Regions from separate parts of the Streptomyces sp. JLBJ103 genome, predicted to be linked through region 1. Evidence: riboswitches for the same ligand, from Rfam matches in the RefSeq annotation. Region 1 holds a riboswitch; the other holds the start of a gene.
The links. A riboswitch is a leader RNA that binds a small molecule or an ion and turns the genes downstream of it on or off. The one in region 1 is predicted to bind glycine.
Positions count from the first base shown of each region.

Region 2: it holds a riboswitch for glycine, as region 1 does, so the genes downstream of both, gcvT (glycine cleavage system aminomethyltransferase GcvT) here and gcvP (aminomethyl-transferring glycine dehydrogenase) in region 1, are expected to answer to the same signal.

Region 1 covers NZ_CM177089.1:864,659-871,461, reverse strand. Annotated here, with positions in the region: gene AC4BEG_RS03540 (DNA polymerase IV) at 1-1,029, shown strand, start outside; gene AC4BEG_RS03535 (PRC-barrel domain-containing protein) at 1,005-1,334, opposite strand; glycine riboswitch at 1,448-1,546, shown strand; gene gcvP (aminomethyl-transferring glycine dehydrogenase) at 1,729-4,641, shown strand; gene AC4BEG_RS03525 (DUF5999 family protein) at 4,779-4,985, opposite strand; gene AC4BEG_RS03520 (hypothetical protein) at 5,249-5,836, opposite strand; gene AC4BEG_RS03515 (glutamate-cysteine ligase family protein) at 6,291-6,803, shown strand, end outside.
Region 2 covers NZ_CM177089.1:2,293,200-2,300,002, forward strand. Annotated here, with positions in the region: gene AC4BEG_RS09795 (enhanced serine sensitivity protein SseB C-terminal domain-containing protein) at 237-1,031, opposite strand; gene AC4BEG_RS09800 (enhanced serine sensitivity protein SseB) at 1,160-1,954, opposite strand; gene AC4BEG_RS09805 (AAA family ATPase) at 2,146-2,883, opposite strand; glycine riboswitch at 3,033-3,142, shown strand; glycine riboswitch at 3,143-3,250, shown strand; gene gcvT (glycine cleavage system aminomethyltransferase GcvT) at 3,302-4,429, shown strand; gene gcvH (glycine cleavage system protein GcvH) at 4,547-4,924, shown strand; gene glyA (serine hydroxymethyltransferase) at 4,948-6,213, shown strand; gene AC4BEG_RS09825 (L-serine ammonia-lyase) at 6,298-6,803, shown strand, end outside.

The sequences.
Region 1 (6,803 bases):
GGGTCCAAGATGCTCGCCAAGATCGCCTCGGAGCAGGCCAAGCCCGACGGTCTGGTGGTCATCGAGCCCGGTACGGAGCGGGACCTGCTCGGTCCGATGCCGGTGCGCACGCTTCCGGGCGTCGGCCCGGCCACCGCCGAGGCGCTGCGCCGCGCCGGGATCCACACCGTGGCGGAGACCCGGGAGGCGGGCGAGGCGGAGCTGGTGCGGCTGCTGGGCCGGGCCCATGGGGCGTCGCTGTATCTGATGGCCTGCGGGCGGGACGAGCGTCCGGTGGTCGCCGAGCGTGACACCAAATCCGTGTCGGTGGAGGACACCTTCGACGTCGATCTGACCGACCGCACCCGGGTGCAGCTGGAGGTCGCGCGGCTCGCCGACCGCTGTGTGGGGCGGCTGCGCGCGGCGGGCCACTCGGGGCGCACGATCGTGCTCAAGGTCCGGCGGTACGACTTCTCGACGATGACCCGCTCGGAGACCCTGCGGGGGCCCACGGACGACCCCGCGGTGGTGCGGGAGGCGGCGGCCCGGCTGTTGGAGGGCGTGGACACCACGGCGGGTGTGCGGCTGCTGGGAGTGGGTGTGAGCGGCCTGGCGGACTTCACCCAGGAGGATCTGTTCGCCCAGGCCGCGCAGGCCGCTCACGAGGCGCTGGAGGACGCGCAGGCGGCGGGCGGTGAGGCATCCGAGCCCGCGGGGCCGGGCGCGGAGGAGGCCGCCGAGCCCACCGGGGCACCGCGGCGCTGGCTGCCGGGGCTGGATGTGCGGCACAGCGAGTTCGGCGCGGGCTGGGTGCAGGGCAGCGGGGTGGGCCGGGTGACGGTGCGTTTTGAGACACCCTGGTCGGCGGAGCCGGGCCGGGTGCGTACGTTCTCCGTGGACGACCCCGCGCTGGAGCCGGGTGAGCCGCTGCCGCTGCTGGCGCCCGCGGAGAAGCCGGAGTCGGGTCCCGGCCCGCACGACGGTCCTGGCACCGCCACGGCCCCGGGCCAGGGCTCCGGCCACGGTCAGCCGGTGACGTCCAGTCCGTAGTGGTGGTAGAGCTGGAGCTCCTGCTCGGGCGAGAGATGGCGGCCGACCCCTAAGTCCGGGGCGCCCTTGATCAGCGCCCGGTCGTAGGGCACCCGCAGGGTGTCGCCGACAACCTCGCTCGGTTCCAGGGGTACGAACACATCCCGGCTGAACAGTCCGGTGCGTACCGCCGCCCACTCGGGTTCGCCGGTCGCGTCGTCGAGATAGACCTCGTCCACGGTGCCGATCTTGGCGCCCTCGCGGTCGAATGCCTTGCGGCCGATCAGGGTCCGCGGGTCGATATCGGTCTGCACGCTCTCTCCCACAGGTGGCAATTGTCCAGTGATAACTACAAAAAGCCACATCGCCGCGCGCGGCCACTCGAGCGGTCGGCGCCCCCACCATGCGACAGATGCGCTGGTACGCTGGCTGTGGCTGTAGACCCCGTGCGGGAGAGTTCTCCGTCGATTTCTGTCGGAGGCGCCGAAGGAGCAAATCCTCCCCGGAATCTCTCAGGCACACGTACCGTGCGGGTGAGGTCACTCTGGAAAGCAGGGTGGGCCGCGGGCGGGCGTCGCTCCGAACCCCTCCTCACCGACGGTGAAAGCCGGTCGCATGCGGGCCGGTGAAGCTCTCAGGTTGATGACAGAGGGGGAGGCCGTCCGGGCACCCGCGCCGTGGTGCCCCTCGTCGGTCGTACAGACCAGGAGGCCCCCGCAGATGACCGCCAACCACATCACGCTCTCCGAACTGGAGCGCGGTACGCCGTTCGAGCAGCGCCACATCGGTCCCGACAGCGAGGCACAGGCCAAGATGCTCGCGCAGGTCGGCTTCGGCTCGCTCGACGAGCTGACCGAGACAGCCGTACCGGATGTCATCAAGAGCACCGAGGCGCTGGACCTGCCCCCGGCCCGCAGCGAGGCGGAGGTGCTCGCCGAACTGCGCGGTCTGGCCGACCGCAACCAGGTGCTGCCGTCCATGATCGGCCTTGGCTACTACGGCACCTTCACCCCGCCGGTGATCCTGCGCAATGTGATGGAGAACCCGGCCTGGTACACCGCCTACACGCCGTACCAGCCGGAGATCTCCCAGGGCCGTCTGGAGGCTCTGCTCAACTTCCAGACCGTCGTCTCCGACCTGACCGGGCTGCCCACCTCCGGTTCCTCGCTGCTCGACGAGGGCACCGCCGCCGCCGAGGCGATGGCGCTCTCGCGCCGGGTCGGCAAGGTCAAGGAGGGCGTCTTTCTGATCGACGCCGACTGTCTGCCGCAGACCGTCGCGGTCATCCAGACCCGGGCCGAGCCCACCGGCGTCGAGATCGTCGTCGCCGATCTGTCTCAGGGCATCCCGGACGAGATCGCCGAGCGCGGTGTCTTCGGTGTGCTGCTCCAGTACCCGGGCGCCTCCGGTGAGGTGCGCGACCCCCGTCCGGTCATCGAGCGGGCGCATGAACTCGGCGCGATCGTCACTGTCGCCACCGATCTGCTCGCGCTCACCCTGCTCACCTCGCCCGGTGAGCTGGGCGCGGACATCGCGGTCGGCAGCAGCCAGCGCTTCGGTGTGCCGATGGGCTTCGGCGGCCCGCACGCCGGATTCATGGCCGTCCGGGACGCCTTCGCCCGCAGCCTGCCGGGCCGGCTCGTGGGTGTCTCGGTCGACGCCGACGGCGACAAGGCGTACCGGCTGGCCCTCCAGACGCGTGAGCAGCACATCCGCCGGGAGAAGGCCACCAGCAACATCTGCACCGCCCAGGTCCTGCTGGCCGTGATGGCCGGGATGTACGCGGTCTACCACGGCCCGGACGGGCTCGCGGCCATCGCCCGGCGTACCCACCGCTACGCCACCGTCCTCGCCGAGGGGCTGCGGGCGGGCGGTGTCGAGATCGTGCACGGCGCCTACTTCGACACCCTCACCGCGCGGGTGCCCGGCCGTGCCGCCGATGTGGTCGCCGCCGCCCGCGAGGCCGGGGTCAATCTGCGGCTGACCGACGCCGACCACGTCGGCATCGCCTGTGACGAGACCACCGGGCGCGCCCAGCTCGCCGCCGTCTGGTCCGCCTTCGGCGTCGACGGTGGCAGCGGCGAGGGCACCGCGATCCCCACGGTCGACGAGCTGGACGCCGCCGCGGGTGAGGCGCTGCCCCAGGAGCTGCTGCGCGACGACACCTATCTGACCCACCCGGTCTTCCACCAGCACCGCTCCGAGACCGCGATGCTGCGCTATCTGCGCCGGCTGTCCGACCGGGACTACGCCCTGGACCGGGGCATGATCCCGCTCGGCTCCTGCACCATGAAGCTCAACGCCACGACCGAGATGGAGCCGGTCACCTGGCCCGAGTTCGGTGCCCTGCACCCGTTCGCGCCCGCCGAGCAGGCCCACGGCTATCTGACGCTCATCCGCGAGCTGGAGGAACGGCTGGCCGCCGTCACCGGCTACGACAAGGTCTCCCTCCAGCCCAACGCCGGTTCACAGGGCGAGCTGTCCGGGCTGCTGGCAGTACGCGCCTACCACCGGGCCAACGGCGACACCCAGCGCACCGTCTGCCTGATCCCGTCCTCCGCGCACGGCACCAACGCGGCCAGCGCCGTGATGGCGGGCATGAAGGTCGTCGTGGTGAAGACCGGCGAGGACGGCGAGGTGGACACCGACGACCTGCGCGCCAAGATCGAGAAGTATGGCGACCAGCTGGCCGTCCTGATGGTCACCTACCCCTCCACCCATGGGGTGTTCGAGGAGCACATCACCGAGATCTGCGCCGCCGTGCACGACGCGGGCGGCCAGGTCTACGTGGACGGCGCGAACCTCAACGCGCTGGTCGGGCTCGCCGAGCCGGGCCGGTTCGGCGGCGATGTCTCCCACCTCAACCTGCACAAGACCTTCTGCATCCCGCACGGCGGCGGCGGACCGGGCGTCGGCCCGGTCGCGGTGCGCGAGCACCTGGCCCCCTACCTCCCCAACCACCCGTTGCAGCCCGCCGCGGGCCCGGCCACCGGCGTCGGCCCGGTCTCGGCCGCGCCGTGGGGCTCCGCGGGCATCCTGCCGATCTCCTGGGCGTACGTCCGGCTGATGGGCGCCGAGGGGCTGCGCCGCGCCACCCAGGTCGCGGTGCTGGGCGCCAACTACATCGCCAAGCGCCTGGAGCCGCACTACCCGGTGCTCTACACCGGCCCCGGCGGTCTGGTGGCCCACGAGTGCATCGTCGATCTGCGCCCGCTCACCAAGGCGACCGGGGTGACCGTCGACGACGTGGCCAAGCGGCTGATCGACTACGGCTTCCACGCGCCGACGATGTCGTTCCCGGTGGCCGGGACGCTGATGATCGAGCCGACGGAGAGCGAGGACCTGGCGGAGCTGGACCGCTTCTGCGAGGCGATGATCGCGATCCGCGCGGAGATCGAGAAGGTCGCCTCGGGCGCCTGGGCCAAGGAGGACAACCCGCTGCGGAACGCACCGCACACCGCGGCCTCGCTCGGCGGGGAGTGGGACCACCCGTACACCCGGGAGGAAGCCGTCTTCCCGGCCGGGGTCTCGGCGGCCGACAAGTACTGGCCGCCGGTGCGGCGGATCGACGGGGCCTACGGGGACCGCAACCTCGTCTGCTCCTGCCCGCCGCTGGAGTCCTACGAGGGCTAGGCAGCGGGCTGGACATGCGAACGGGGTGCCGTCAGGCACCCCGGGGATGTGGGGCCGGTTCGGCGAAGGCGCCGGGCCGGCCCCAGTCTGTCTCCGCCCTTCCGGCCGCGGGGGCCCGAACGGCGGTGGGACAGGGCCTAGGCGGCGGTCACGATGTGCTCGGAACCCCGCGGTCGGCACGGGGCGATGACCCGCCCGTCCGGCAGCAGCTCACCGGTGTCCTCGAAGAGCAGGACGCCGTTGCACAGCAGGCTCCAGCCCTGCTCGGGGTGGTGCGCCACGAGATGGGCGGCCTCCCGGTCGGCGGAGTCGGCTGACGGGCAAGGTGGTTGATGCTGGCACATGGCAGGGATCTTTCGCTGCGGTGTGGTGAAGGTGCTGCGGTTCTTCGCGGCTTTCATGGCCGCCCCCCGTGGTGAGTTGGTCGGTTGCTCCCAGTGTTGCCCTACGGGCGGGATTCCGCAGGGATTTCGCGGTACCGGTCTCGCTAGATAATGACGCATCACCCGTCCGGACGGTTCATCGCGGCGGGACTGTTACCAGGACGCAGCGGAGCGCCCTGTGACCCGGTGGTCACAGGGCGCTCCGCTCCTGGTGAAGGCGCTGGTCAGGCGGGTGAGCCCAAGAGTGGTGCCGGGGTCAGCCGCAGGGTGAGCACCGGCAGCAGATCCGCCGCGCGGTGCGCCCGGTGGGCCGCGATCCCGGGCGGGGCCGGGGCCAGTGGCACCAGCAGATCGCCCGCGCCCAGACTGCCGTCGACCGCGTCCGCCGCGGGGTTCTCGTGCAGCCACAGCGTCACCATGTACATCTCCGGGATCGACAGCAGCCGCGGCTGGTACGCCGCGGGCAGCGACTGCGCCTCGCGCAGGGCCAGTTCGGCCGACGCTACGTACGGCCCCTCGGAGAAGTGCGAGAACGCCCAGCCGTCGGCGGTGAGCCGCGCCTCCGCGGCGGCCACCGTACGGCCCTCGTCGTGGAGTACGAAGCGCCATCCGTGGAGCCGGGTCCGCGGCGATCCGGCGGGTGTGTTGATGGTGTCCAGGACATGGACGGGCAGCGGGAGTTCGGGTTCGAAGGGGCCCGTGAGGGCGGTGAGTCCCGGGGTGCGGACCTCATGGACGGCGGTGGGGGAACCGAGGGCCGTGAGGACGCTGCGCAGGGCGGGCGCGGGTGCCGGGGGCGCGTGCAGCGGCATGGTGGGTGGCCTCTCACTCAGGAGACACGGTGAAGCGGCAGCAAAGCCGAGGGTCGACAACGCTGTCGGTGTGCGAGGGTCATACGCGGGTCAGAGGGGGCCGGGACAATCTGTCCGGGCGTTATCTCTCCGCCTCGTTAACCGAGTTTATACGTACTGTGTTCCCGGCATGTTTCCGCTAGCTGTGCGCGGTATTGCCGACAAGAGGTATTCAGGACCGCGCAGGCGTGGGGATTTTCCCCGATTCTGTGCCAGATGCACGGATATGACCTGGCTTTTTGTCGTCATCGCGGTAGGCTGGATCTCGCCGGTGCATTTCCCGGCCCATTGCGCAGTAGTTGAGAGCGTACCGGCTGGGCGGTCCGCATGGGGCGTTATCGATCACATTGGTGGGCATCATCGAGCGTGGTGTACGCGGCTGACGCCGGTGATCCACTCGAGGAAGGACGCTTCGATGGGGGAGAAGGTCGTAGCCGGTGAGTTCGACCCGTCCGGTCGGCAGCGGCAGCGCGGTCGGCTCCGGCAGTGCCTGGACGGGCTCGGCCGGCTCCTGGCGGAGAAGCGATTCGACCGCCCACGGAATCTCATGGGGCTGGAGATCGAACTCAATCTCGCCGGTGCCGACGGCATGCCCAGGATGATGAACGCGGAGGTTCTGGAACGTATCGCGAGCCATGATTTCCAGACCGAACTCGGGCAGTGCAATCTTGAAGTGAACATCGTGCCGCACCGTTTGCACGGACGTGTTCTCGACCAGCTCTCCGAGGAGCTTCGAACCGGGTTGTCATATGCCGACCGCAAGGCGCGGGAAGTCTCCTCCGAGATCGTGATGATCGGAATTCTCCCGACCCTTGCCGCCCGCGACCTGGGATCGGCGAACCTCTCCTACGACGACCGCTACAAACTCCTCAACGAACAGATGCTGGCCGCCCGCGGCGAGGATTTCCTCATCGACATCGAGGGCCAG
Region 2 (6,803 bases), 1.4 Mb from region 1:
ACAGTCGTGACGCAAGAGCGCAGCAGTAACGCCGAGCCCACTATGGGGCTTTCGCCGGATAGGGGCGATGTGCACATCCGGGCGTCAGAGGTTCCGCGAACGGCACACGAACGGCCCGTGAATGGCCCGCGGGCGGCACGACGGCAGCTGCTCCGGGGCGGAACCGCCCCGGAGCAGAAGAGTCAAACCTTGGTAAACGAACGGGTCATGAGGGGTTCGTGGGGGCGGGAGGCCCCTCAGTACGCGGGGCGCGGCGGCGGATAGCCGTAGCCGTAGGACGGCGCGGCGGGCGCGGCACCGTAGGCGTCCCGGTCGAAGAAGGGACGGGCGTTGGCCCGCATCCACAGCGCGACCGGATCGTAGACATCCGACAGCGCGACCGTGGAGACCGGCAGCCCGTCCGGCACCGCGCCGACCGACTGCTCCATCATCATCCGCACCGACTGCACCGCCGGGCCGCTGGTGTCGTACAGGTCCAGTCCGATCGCCAGATAGGGCGCGCCGAGCGCGGGCTGCACCCAGGCCCTGCGCAGCGACCGCACCACGGCGGTGCGATGCGCGTTCTGCCCCAACAGGGCGTAGAACTGGGGGATGTCGATGCCGGGCTCGGACACCCGCAGCGGTCCCGCGGGCAGGCGGTCCAGACCTCCGGCGATCCGGCGCAGATCGAGCCAGGGGATACCGACACCGCCGCCGGGCGCATGCGGATTCAGCCACAAGCCGTAGCGGTCGCGGTAGAGGGAGTCGGCGATCAGACGCCCCTCCACCACCTCATGAGCGCGGTTCCAGCCACTGGCGGCCAGCTCCTGCGCGGAGGTCACACACGGGGCGTAACTGAGGCCGGCCACGTCCATGTTGCCGTACTGGGCGTCGGACGCACCGGGCGAACCGTTCCACAGCAGCATCCAGACCTGACCCCCGGCGAGGGCGTGCAGCAGCGCCTCATAGGCGTCGTACCGGCCGGGAGCGACCTGTTGCAGCATCCGCTCGACCTGACCGGCGGCCGCCTCCCACTCCGCGCCCGCGCTCACCTGGGTCCGCCCCTCTCTCGGCTGTGCCCGTACCTCGGCTGTGCCCGTACCTCGGCGGGGCACGTGGGTGCGCCCCGCCTGGTCATCAAACCAGCTTACGGGCCACACCTGGGGGCCCTGGGGATGAGTCAGAGGTCACGGTCGTAGAACGGACGCACCCTCTCCAGCATCCAGTCCGCGACCGGGTCCTGAGCGACGTCCAGCAGAACGAGTTGCACGGTCCAGGGCAGCGGCACCGCGCCGAGCGCCCGCCCGAGCGCGTCCACCGCGAGCGCCTGGCCCTCCGGACCGGGTGTGTCGAGCTCGACGCCGACAAAGAGGGCGGGCGGGTCGCCCTCGACGCTGGCCAGCGCGCGCCGGGCGGTCCGTATCCCCTTGTCCTTGGCGAACTCGATCCCGGCGGCGGCGAGGAAGTCGACCGGTTCGTCCTGCCAGTCCGGTTCGAAGAGCCGCACCCGGCCGCCGGAGGCCGGGCCGTCCAGCTCGCTGCGGCCGGTACGGCACAACTGGGCCACGGCGGCGGGCGGCAGCGGTACGCCCACCGCGCCGCCGGGGTTCACCGCGATGCCCAGCCGGGGCGGCAGTCCGCGGGCGAACTCCACGGCCGGGGCGACGGTGAACGACATATGGCCGCCGACGATCTGGAGGAACTGCTGCTCGGAGCTGAACACCGGGACATACGCGGCGCCTTCGATCTCCATGGTCGGCAGATCGAGGCCGCGGCTGTCCGGGCCCCCGCCGCTGGGCAGCGGAACCCAGAGATGACTGCGGCCGAGCACTTCGACGATGCGGGGTCCGGCCCCGGGGACCTCGACCGAGGCGGCCAACACCTCTTCGAGCTCATTGCCGGGAAACCCGGGTACAGCGCTGTCGGGGAATCCTCCGTGAGCCGGTGGGAAACCGTGCTGCTCCGGGATGCTCATCTCGCTTCAACCGCCATCTCGTCCGACCTGCATCAGCACCCTAACTGCTCGGCGGCGCAAGGCGATGGGCCGCGTCCTCATCTCCACACCACTTCCCCACCTCGGCGCGGTGCGAAGCGCGCGGCGTGCGCTCGGGGCCCGGTCGAGAGCCGCTCACGCTCCGCTCGCGCCCGCTCGCCGGCCGGTCGGTTTCACTCGAAGGAGATGCCGTGCAGCGCGTTGACCGCCGTCCGGTCCAGCAGCACCGCCGAGGCACAGCCCACCGGCGGCCGCCCCGCCGCCACCCCGGCGACCAGCCGCCGCACCGCGCGCCGGTGCCGTCCGAAGGCGTAACCCGACACCCCGCGCCCGCGGGCGGCCTGGCCCTCCAGGGCCAGCTCGGGGTCCACGTCCAGCAGGACCATATGGAGCCGCCGGCCCCGGCGCCGGGTGTCCCAGGCCAGCCAGCGGCGGACCCAGGGCAGCGCGCCGCAGTCGTGCACCACCACGCTGGCGCCCGAGCGCAACGCGCGGTGCAGCCCGGCGTAGTGGGCGCCCCGGACCAGCGGCCGGTAGAGGGCATAGGGCAGCCAGCCCGGCAGCCGCCGCTCCCATGCCTCACGCATGTCCTGGGAGTCGATCCGGACCACCGCGCGGCCGTCGTGGTCCAGCGGGGCGACCGTGCGGTTGATCAGAGTGGTCTTGCCACTGCCCGGCAGCCCGGAGGCGACCAGCACATCGTGGGCCGGATAGCGCAGCTCGGGCACACCCGCGCCGCTCCGGGCGGCCGGCGGCGCACCCGCGGCCGGGTCACCGTACGTATCGGCGCCGCTGCGCAGATCATGCACCACGGCCCTGCGGCCCGGCCGGACCGGCCCGATGGACGGGGCGCGTCCGCGCCGCAGCGGCAGGGGCCCACGTGACGTCGCAAACGTTCCCTGCCCATGCACCGTGATCGTCCTCCCAGGTCGGTCACTGCGGCTCGTACCCGAAGAGTGTCAAGAAAAGGTAATGTCCTCAAGGCACCCACCTCAGGACTGGGGGGTTCCCTTCTCGCCGGTACGTGCGATGATGGCCGCGCAACTCCATACCGGCCGCTTGAATCCGCGCGGGAGAGTCCTTGGTCACACCGGCAGTCGCCGGTCGGCCGGGCGCCGAAGGAGCAAGTCCTCCCTTGAATCTCTCAGGCCCCTATACCGCGCGGGCGAGGCAGATCTGAAAAGCGAGCCGCTGTGCGTGGCTCCACCCAAGGTGCAAGCCGGACCCCGTGCGGGCGTCACGGCGAACCTCTCAGGTTCCGATGACAGATGGGGAGGACGTTCTGCGTCCTCGATGCCTTGCCGCGACCTTGATCTTGGAGCCTGAATCATGACCGACGCCCCGACCGCGCCACGCCGCACCGCGCTGGACGCGCTGCACCGTGCGCTCGGCGCCACCATGACCGACTTCGCCGGCTGGGACATGCCGCTGCGCTACGGGAGCGAGCGCGACGAGCACAACGCCGTACGCACCCGCGCCGGGCTCTTCGACCTCTCCCACATGGGTGAGATCACTCTCACCGGGCCGCAGGCCGGGCAGGCGCTGGACCACGCCCTGGTGGGCCATCTGTCGGCACTCGCCGTGGGCCGCGCCCGCTACACCATGATCTGCGAATCCGAGGGCGGCATCCTCGACGACCTGATCGTCTACCGCCTCGCCGACGAAGAGTTCATGGTGGTGGCCAACGCCTCGAACGCCCAGGTGGTGCTGGACGCCCTGACCGAGCGGGCCTCCGGCTTCGAGGCGACCGTCCGGGACGACCGGGAGGCGTACGCGCTGATCGCGGTCCAGGGTCCGGAGTCCCCGGGGATCCTCAAGAGCCTGACCGACGCCGACCTGGACAACCTCAAGTACTACGCCGGGCTGCCGGGCACCGTCGCGGGCGTCTCCGCGCTGATCGCCCGCACCGGCTACACCGGCGAGGACGGCTTCGAGCTGTTCGTCGCGCCGGAGGACGCCGAGCGGCTGTGGCAGGCGCTGACCGAGGCGGGCGCCCCGGTCGGCCTGGTGCCCTGCGGGCTCTCCTGCCGGGACACCCTGCGGCTGGAGGCGGGGATGCCGCTGTACGGACATGAGCTGACCACCTCCACGACCCCGTTCGACGCCGGTCTCGGCCGGGTGGTGAAGTTCGAGAAGGCCGGTGACTTCGTGGGGCGCGAGGCCCTTCAGGCCGCGGCGCGCCAGGCGGAGAGCGAGCCGCCGCGCACCCTGGTCGGCCTGATCGCTTCGGGCCGCCGGGTGCCGCGCGCCGGATTCCCCGTGGTGGGCCCGGACGGCACGGTGATCGGCGAGGTCACCTCGGGTGCCCCCTCCCCCACGCTCGGCAAGCCGATCGCCATCGCGTACGTCGACGCGGAGCACGCCGCACCCGGCACCGAGGGCGTGGGCGTGGAGATCCGCGGTACCCGGGAGCCGTACGAGGTCGTCGCCCTCCCCTTCTACCGGCGCGAGCGCTGACCGCGCGGGCGCCGCGTCGCCCGGTCCCCGGGGCTTTCGGGCCCTCTGCCGCGCCCACCCGTCCCATCAGCCAAGACCCGTTCCTCAGCATTCCCTCGTATCCAGGAGAATCGGACCATGAGCAACCCCCAGCAGCTGCGCTACAGCAAGGAGCACGAGTGGCTGTCGACCGCCGACGACGGTGTGTCGACGATCGGTATCACCGAGTTCGCGGCCAATCAGCTCGGCGATGTCGTCTATGTCCAGCTTCCGGAGGTGGGCTCCACGGTCGCCGCCGGTGAGAGCTGTGGTGAGCTGGAGTCCACGAAGTCGGTGAGCGACCTGTACGCGCCGGTCACCGGAGAGGTCACCGAGATCAACGAGGATGTGGTGAACGACCCGGCGCTGGTGAACTCCGCCCCCTTCGAGGGCGGCTGGCTGTTCAAGGTGAGGGTGACGGACGAGCCGGACGACCTGCTCTCCGCCGATGACTACACCTCCTTCTGCGAAAACTGACCCTCCTCTCGATCGGGACCCCGATGTCGCTTCTCAACAGCTCCCTTCATGAGCTCGACCCGGATGTCGCCGCCGCCGTCGACGCCGAGCTCCACCGCCAGCAGTCCACCCTGGAGATGATCGCCTCGGAGAACTTCGCTCCGGTCGCGGTCATGGAGGCCCAGGGCTCGGTCCTGACCAACAAGTACGCCGAGGGCTACCCCGGCCGCCGCTACTACGGCGGCTGTGAGCACGTCGATGTCGTCGAGCAGATCGCCATCGACCGGGTGAAGGCGCTCTTCGGCGCCGAGGCGGCCAATGTGCAGCCGCACTCGGGCGCCCAGGCCAACGCGGCCGCCATGTTCGCGCTGCTCTCCCCCGGCGACACCATCCTGGGGCTGAACCTGGCGCACGGCGGCCACCTGACCCACGGGATGAAGATCAACTTCTCCGGCAAGCTCTACAACGTGGTGCCCTACCACGTGGACCCGCAGACCGGCCTGGTCGACATGGACGAGGTCGAGCGGCTGGCCAAGGAGCACCGCCCCAAGCTGGTGATCGCGGGCTGGTCGGCCTACCCGCGCCAGCTGGACTTCCCCGCCTTCCGGCGGATCGCCGACGAGGTCGGCGCCTACCTGATGGTGGACATGGCCCACTTCGCGGGCCTGGTGGCGGCCGGGCTGCACCCCTCGCCCGTGCCGCACGCCCATGTGGTCACCACCACGACCCACAAGACCCTCGGCGGCCCCCGCGGCGGAGTGATCCTCTCGACGCAGGAGCTGGCAAAGAAGATCAACTCGGCGGTCTTCCCCGGTCAGCAGGGCGGCCCGCTGGAGCATGTCATCGCCGCCAAGGCGGTGTCCTTCAAGGTCGCGGCGGGCACGGCCTTCAAGGAGCGCCAGGAGCGCACCCTCGAGGGCTCCCGTATCCTCGCCGAGCGGCTCACCCAGCCCGACGTCACCGAGGTGGGTGTCTCCGTGCTGTCCGGCGGCACCGATGTCCACCTGGTTCTGGTCGACCTGCGCGACTCCGAGCTGGACGGTCAGCAGGCCGAGGACCGGCTGCACGAGGTCGGCATCACGGTCAACCGCAACGCCGTCCCCAACGACCCGCGGCCCCCGATGGTCACCTCGGGTCTGCGGATCGGCACCCCGGCGCTGGCCACCCGCGGCTTCACCGCCGATGACTTCCGTGAGGTCGCCGACGTGATCGCCGAGACCCTCAAGCCGTCGTACGACGCCGAGGCGCTCAAGGCCCGGGTCACGGCGCTGGCCGACAAGCACCCGCTCTACCCGGGACTGGGCAAGTAACAGGACCGGCCGTGGGGGGCGCCGGACCCGGCGCCCCCCGCATCGCACCACCGCACGCCCCCGTGCAGACAAAGGAGTTCAACGGTGGCCATCTCCGTCTTCGATCTGTTCTCGATCGGCATCGGCCCCTCCAGCTCGCATACGGTCGGCCCGATGCGAGCGGCGCGGATGTTCGTCCGCCGTCTGAAGAACGAGGGCCTGCTCGCCCACACCACCTCGGTACGCGCCGAGCTCTTCGGCTCCCTGGGCGCCACCGGCCACGGCCACGGCACCCCGAAGGCGGTGCTGCTCGGCCTCGAGGGCCACTCCCCGCGCACCGTCGACGTGGAGACCGCCGACGACGAGGTGGAGCGCATCCGCACCACCAAGCGGCTGCGGCTGCTGGCCGCCGAGATCGGCCCCGGCCACGAGATCGACTTCGATGAGTCCTCGCAGCTGGTGCTGCACCGCCGCCGCTCGCTGCCGTACCACGCCAACGGCATGACCCTCCAGGCGTACGACGCCGAGGGCGTCCCGCTGCTGGAGAAGACCTACTACTCGGTCGGCGGCGGCTTCGTGGTCGACGAGGACGCGGTCGGCGAGGACCGCAT